Regions from separate parts of the Wukongibacter baidiensis genome, predicted to be linked through region 1. Evidence: a T-box and tRNA genes for the amino acid it is inferred to sense, from the RefSeq annotation. Region 1 holds a T-box; the other holds one or more tRNA genes.
The links. The T-box of region 1 lies ahead of lysS (lysine--tRNA ligase). A T-box ahead of a tRNA ligase gene usually reads a tRNA of that ligase, here a tRNA-Lys.
Positions count from the first base shown of each region.

Region 2: it has a tRNA-Lys gene. The T-box ahead of lysS (lysine--tRNA ligase) is inferred to sense a tRNA for this amino acid. The anticodon was not compared.

Region 1 covers NZ_CP138202.1:1,971,875-1,975,300, forward strand. The annotation lists gene lysS (lysine--tRNA ligase) at 12-1,574, opposite strand; T-box leader at 1,691-1,946, opposite strand; gene R9X47_RS08930 (SCP2 sterol-binding domain-containing protein) at 2,011-3,261, opposite strand; gene R9X47_RS08935 (TetR/AcrR family transcriptional regulator) at 3,324-3,426, opposite strand, start outside.
Region 2 covers NZ_CP138202.1:3,474,479-3,477,904, forward strand. The annotation lists gene R9X47_RS15620 (DnaD domain-containing protein) at 1-416, shown strand, start outside; gene R9X47_RS15625 (ATP-binding protein) at 444-1,433, shown strand; tRNA gene R9X47_RS15630 (tRNA-Lys) at 1,729-1,804, shown strand; tRNA gene R9X47_RS15635 (tRNA-Glu) at 1,818-1,892, shown strand; tRNA gene R9X47_RS15640 (tRNA-Thr) at 1,928-2,003, shown strand; gene R9X47_RS15645 (accessory gene regulator B family protein) at 2,155-2,730, opposite strand; gene R9X47_RS15650 (hypothetical protein) at 2,727-3,374, opposite strand.

The DNA.
Region 1 (3,426 bases):
ACTATATACTATTAATTAAAGCCTAATAAAGCTAGGGTTTTCTCTATACCTAGCGTCTTTATAAGTAAGGACAACCTTGGGCCACTGTTGCTATTTAGTATAAGTCTATAGACAATAGCGAACAAAACCTTTTGATTGTTTCTCTTTACCTTCTTATCATCATCATAACAAACATCATATATCCTCTTCATTAGCTCATCATTACCTAAATTTTGACTATTTTCAATAACGATACAAAGGTCTGCTAACCACTTTCTCTGAAGATCATCTAGGGTTTCGTAATACTCTGTATCCTTACTGGTGTTTAGACTAATCATCTTTTCAGTATACCAATTTTTAGTCCAGTATTCTACTCTATCACTTATTTTTTTGATATTACTTAGCTCATATTCTTCACCAATCTTATTCAATATATCCTTTAATATCTGAGTATCAAAGTTTATCAGTGGCAAAACTCCTGCTACCTGATTAAATTTAGGTACCGTACTAATTTCATCATCAATTTCCGATAACTCCATCGAATATGACAAGTCTTCATCACCTAGAGCTCCCTTTAGATACTTAGTCTTAAATCGTTCATATTCAGAGTAGTTCCTAATTACATCTTCATCTAATCCAATATTGAAGGCTGATCCTGGCTTATACTTTGAAAAAATGAAAAGTATAATTTCAGGTAGATATATTTTAAGTAACTCATCTGGAGTTATAATATTTCCCAATGAACTCGACATCTTTGTGTTACTGCCCTTAATCCCTATAAACTCATAGGCCACATAATCGGGTTCACTATAATTAAATATTCTTCTTGCTATTTCCTTCGAAACGTTATAGCTTCCCGTTGCCGATGAATGGTCCCTGCCACCGGGTTCAAAAATCACATCCTCAACCATCCACCTCATGGGCCAGTCAATTTTCCAGTTTAATTTAATATTCTTTGCATCCATTACATTCACAATGCTATCATTTCCACACTTACAAGTATATTGAATGCTTTCTTTTTCTTCTTCAAAGCTTATGGTATTTATATTATCTTTGCCACAGTCATCACAGTATAAGGTAATAGGATAAAAGGCATTTCTATCTTCCTCAGAGGACTCCTGGGTTTTGAATTCCATTAATATATCATATATTTCTTTCCTTTTCTTTAGAGCATGGAGTATATGTCTATTGTATCTGCCGCTTCTATACTCTTTACTCTGATAAATAAACTCCGCTTCGATGCCAAATACATCTAAGGATTTTTCGAACTCTTTTTCAAAATGCTCTGCATAGGATCCATGACATCCGTAGGGGTCTGGAATCTCTGAGTAGGGCTTCCCTATATATTGTTCAAAGGACTGATCTATATTTTTAGGTACCTTCCTAAATCTATCGTAGTCATCCCATGAAAAAATAAACCTCGCTCTCTTTCCTAGTTTTCTTAATGCCTTAACTACAAAATACGTCGTTATTACTTCTCTAAAATTGCCTATATGAATAGATCCAGATGGACTAATTCCCGATGCACATACAAAGTTCTCCTTGTCTGGATACTTATTAATAAGTTCCTCAGCTATTTTATATGCCCAATGCATATTATCACTCCTTAAAATTTCTTTTTACTACTTTATTTCACTCTGTTTCCACTTAATATTCGCTTCTGATTTGGCTTTAAAAACAATAAAAAACTCCCACCCCCAAGATTATTCATCTTGAGGACGAGAGTTATTAACTCCGTGGTACCACCTCAGTTTATTGATATGTCACCATATCAACCTCTTCAAGTACGGCAAAACGCTTATACCCTATCTCTATAACGGGAGAACCCGTCGTACCATCCCTAAGTATCTTAGTTCAATACGAAGCTCAGAGGCTTTTTTCATTAAGACAATCATTCCTCCTTCTCAGCTACCGGAGTTCTCTGTAGAATTATCCTTCTTAACTACTCTTCTCATCATCGCTTTTAATTATAATAATTTATTAGATCTAATTGTATTAAAATTATTTTATGTTGTCAATTATTTTTTTATTCTATACTTTAAATAAAGTGCCAAATTCTTTTAAGTACTTTGGATTCCCTTTAATCCTTATTTTTCTAGTCAGAATTCCCTTTAATAGAATCTTTTCATTTTCTAGAAACTTCAGCCACAATTCACTATCAGCCTTTACTAAAACATCTCTATCCTGTGCAATTCCATCATATACAGATAATTTTCCTTCCTCAACCTTCACTGTAAAGGCTTCATTTTCACTTCCTGTAAAAATGAACTGATAGGTTCTTTTTATATCTTTAGCTTTTTCTTTATTGAAAACCATAGTGAGCCCACGTTTAAAAAAATTGATAGTATCTATTGACATGAGTTTTCCGACATATTTTTTTGTTTTAGCAGGATTTTTATCTACAAACGCTTCACTTTTACTACCTTTTTGCACAAATATGGTTTCTTCTTTATCTATAAAGGGTTTTACATATGTGTTGTAAAAGGCTTTTCTATCGGCTTTAAAAGGATCTACCTCTCTTTCAGCAGCTGGACATACTGCTACGCAACGATTACATCTAAATCCATAACCTTCTTGTATACTCGCCCACAGGGTATTTTTCTCATCATCGGTGATTTTCTCGAGACCACCATTTCCTTTTTCTAGTCTATTCAAAATATCCTTAAAACTATTTCCTCTATCACGATAATTGTGATTATAGCAGCCGAAAAAATCGAAATCATCTTTCTCTATAGCTCCAGTTGGACAAACTGCCTTACATAGATTGCAATTAATACAAGGATCATATGTAGATTCCCTATCGTATTCATCTAGTTTCATATCTATTAGTATAGATCCCAGAACAATACTTGCTCCATACTTTTTGTGAAGTACAATCCTATTCAATCCTTTAGCTCCAATTCCCGCCTTCACAGCAATATCTTTATGGGATATTAACCATGGAGTATTCATTGTTAGATCTATCGGAAAGGTCTCAGTTATTGCAACGGTTCCAATATCTTTCTCCATCAGTTTTCTTTCTATATCTCTACAAATGTTATCACGGCTTTTATAAGCACTTCTAAATTCCATATTTCCTACCGGTTGAAATTGACTTCTTATAGCGTTTTGATTATAGTTTACAGCTATTGATATTATTGATTCAGCAGTTGGAAATATTTTTTTTACATTATCTTGTTGATCCTCCGGTAACTCTGCAATACTAATAATTCCTGCATCTGCTGCTCCACAAGCCTTAGCAATTTCCTTTATTTCCTTATTTGTTAGTTGATTCATATTCATTCCATATCTCCCCTTTTGAATCATGATGACCGATCGTCATATTTTATTTTAAAAATTAAAGACTACGTTGATAGTAAGTCTTTTAAATGCTCCATAAAATTATCAAAATGTTTCATATCATCTGAAGTAATATACCTCATTAAAGCCCCCTGCCAAGTATACATT
Region 2 (3,426 bases), 1.5 Mb from region 1:
TAGAGGAGCACTTAGAAAACTCCGGAAGAAAATATATGTATTACGACAAGATCTTCAAGTCCTTAGGCTTTAGCTTTAGACAACCCTCTAAGGCGGAAAAGGAAGTTATGGATATTTGGATCGATGAATGGGAGTTTTCATTAGAAATGATTCTAAAGGCCTGTGAGAACTCTAAAAAGACTTCTAATCCGAGTATAAACTATATTAACAGTATTTTATTAGCTTGGAGAAACGATGGACTTAAAACTCCAGAAGAAGCAGATATCAGAAATGAAGAGCGAAAAGCCTCAAATAACAAAGTGAAAAAATCGACTGGGAAGCCATCCAGTAAGAATAATAAATTTAATAATTTTGAGCAAAGAGCTGTAAAGTACTCAAATGATGAACTTGAGAAAATTCTTGGAATCAAGAAATAAATAAGTTGGAAATGAGTAGGTGTTTCTATGAATAATAAATTTATAAGGCAGATATTGCTGGAATATGAAAAAAGAAGAGATAATGCTGAAAAGGAACTTGAATACAGGCAGGCTGAAGTCTACAAAATAGTTCCTCGTTTAAAAGACATTGACGATGAAATTGCTAGGGTTGGAATAAAACTATCCCGTGCAATACTTCAAAATCCTAATAACTATGAGATAGAAGTTGCAAGAATACGTGAACATACTGAAAGATTGAAGCAAGAAAAGGCTATACTTTTAACCGAAAACAATATCCCACTAAGCTTTTTAGAAATTAATTACACCTGTAGCATATGTGCGGATACTGGGTTTGTTGGTAATGGCATGAAATGTAGTTGTTTTAAACAAAAGTTAATAGACAAGGCCTATGATATGTCAAACATATCCCATTCTCTAGAACATGAAAATTTTCAAACCTTCAACATCGAAGTCTTTTCAAATGATAAGTTTGAAAATGAAGACTTAACACCTAGAGAAAATATGGTTAATATATCAAGTGTTGCAGAAAGTTTTGTTATCAACTTCGATAAAAACAATGCAGAAAATTTACTTTTCTATGGTACTACGGGTCTAGGAAAGACATTCCTATGCAATTGTATCGCTAAGGCCCTTCTAGATAAGGGAAAAATCGTTGTTTATCAAACTGCATTTAAAATTCTAGAAATTTTAGAAGAGTACAAGTTCAATAGAGATAAATCTCCTGAAATAAGGGAGAGCTATAATTTATTATTTGATTGTGACCTTTTAGTTATGGATGACCTAGGAACAGAGCTTACAAATACTTTTACTAATGTAGAATTATTTAATATTATCAATACCAGGTTAATTGCTAATAAGAAGACAATAGTTTCTACTAATAATTCACCCTTAGAAATTGCTGAAAAATATAGTGATAGAATATATTCGAGGATCTTTGGTGAGTTTACTATCTTAAAGTTTTATGGACCGGATTTAAGATGGGAAATGAAAAAATAATGTGTTGAGAGTTCCAAGTAAATCTTGATTTATACATATCAAAATATCCGATGTTTCTTGGGATTTTTGATGTTTATAAATTATAGTTTTGACTGGAGTCTCTATAAGCAAAAGCTCTCAAACGCTTAAGATTTTGAGATCTTTTGTTTAGTTCTTCTTAACTATATCAAATGTCCTAGGACCACAGACAATGGCCGTTTTCATCTGGCAAATTATTCATACAAAAAAATTTGTAGTTTTTTGTTGACAAGCTAAATGATCTGTTGTAATATATATAACTGTGAGCAATACCAATGACCCATTAGCTCAGTCGGTAGAGCACCTGACTTTTAATCAGGGTGTCCCGCGTTCGAGTCGCGGATGGGTCACCAAGTTTAATATCTTGGCCCCTTGGTCAAGCGGTTAAGACACCGCCCTTTCACGGCGGTAACAGGGGTTCGAGTCCCCTAGGGGTCACCAATACGACCTTAATAGGCAAAGCCTATAAGGTTTTTGCTGGTGTAGCTCAATTGGCAGAGCAGCTGACTTGTAATCAGCAGGTTGCGGGTTCGAGTCCCATCACCAGCTCCAATATATAAAAGAGGGATGTATGATAAGGTGCATATGTCTCTTTTTTCATTTTTTGAAATATTAAAGGGTGTATCTCATAAAATGTTTGTTATGAGGCACACCCTTTAGTGACTTAAAAAAAAACGTGACAAAACCCCTGATTTGTCACGTTTTATCTACCAAATAATAAATTACCAAATCCAAATACTACTGCCAAGGTCATCATATCACTAATTTCTTGAAATCCTAATAAGTAGACAATTATATTAATTACAAATATTATTTTGATAACCTTCAATCCTCTGATCTTAAAGTTATTTTTTTCTTCATCGGATAATCTTTTGTTATGATTATCTACAGTTCCAATCTTCACACCCATAATATATCCTACTATATAAATGAGTAGGAGTAAGAAGATATTGAAATTAACATAGTATCTCACAAATAAAGCAACCATTGGTATGATTATACTTAATATAAGACAAGCAAGATTGCTCTTTGTATGATAACCGCCAAAATATCTTCTTATAAAGATAAATGTAACTGTATAAATGACTACCGATGAAAAGGCTGCTAATTCTGGTTTTAACATATTCAAAAATATCGAGATTGCTGCTAAACTAAGGATTAATATTAAGTAGTTCAGTAAAATCTCAACGGAATATATTAATACCAGTTCCTTCTCTTTATCAGATTCACTTATTGAAGCCATATATTTCCCTAGCCTAATGGCCGTATTATGTATCATTTACCAATTACCTTCTTCTCTTCTATCAGCTCTTTTTCTACCACATCGACAAACTTGCTTAAAAACTCTATGTTTTTAGGTCTTGTAGCAAAACCTAATTTGCCAAAAGAATTTTTATCAAGGTTTTGTATGATATTGTTTAGAGACTTTCTTACCGATGATTTTTCTTTATCGTTTTGATTTGTGATAGTTTCATATACCCTACTTTTAGCCTCATCATCATACAAAAGTACCTTTATCATCCTTTGGAAAAAGGATTTTTGCCTTAGGTTACATTTAGCATTTAATATCTCTTCTGTTTTATCATTTACCTTATTATCTCTTAAGAAGTAAATATCTCTTTTTACAGCATTTAAAACCCTATTCAGATCTTCAAATCTCATGGGTTTGCTAACCTTATAATCATAGTACTTCATATGCTCGATAACTTCACTATTATGCAAGAAAGTTATCAATATAACTAAAGGTCTATATTCATCAAAGAGATGTCCAACTAGCTTGTCTCCTTCTAAATAAGGCATAACATGATCGGTTATAATTATGTCAAAATCACAGGTTTTCAATATTTCCTCTTTGGCATGCTTTGGATTATAAAATCCTACGGGGATAATATCTTTATGAAATTCTGTTATATATTCACACAATATATCTACCTGCTCTTTAAAATCATCTATTATAGCTGCTTTAATTTTAATA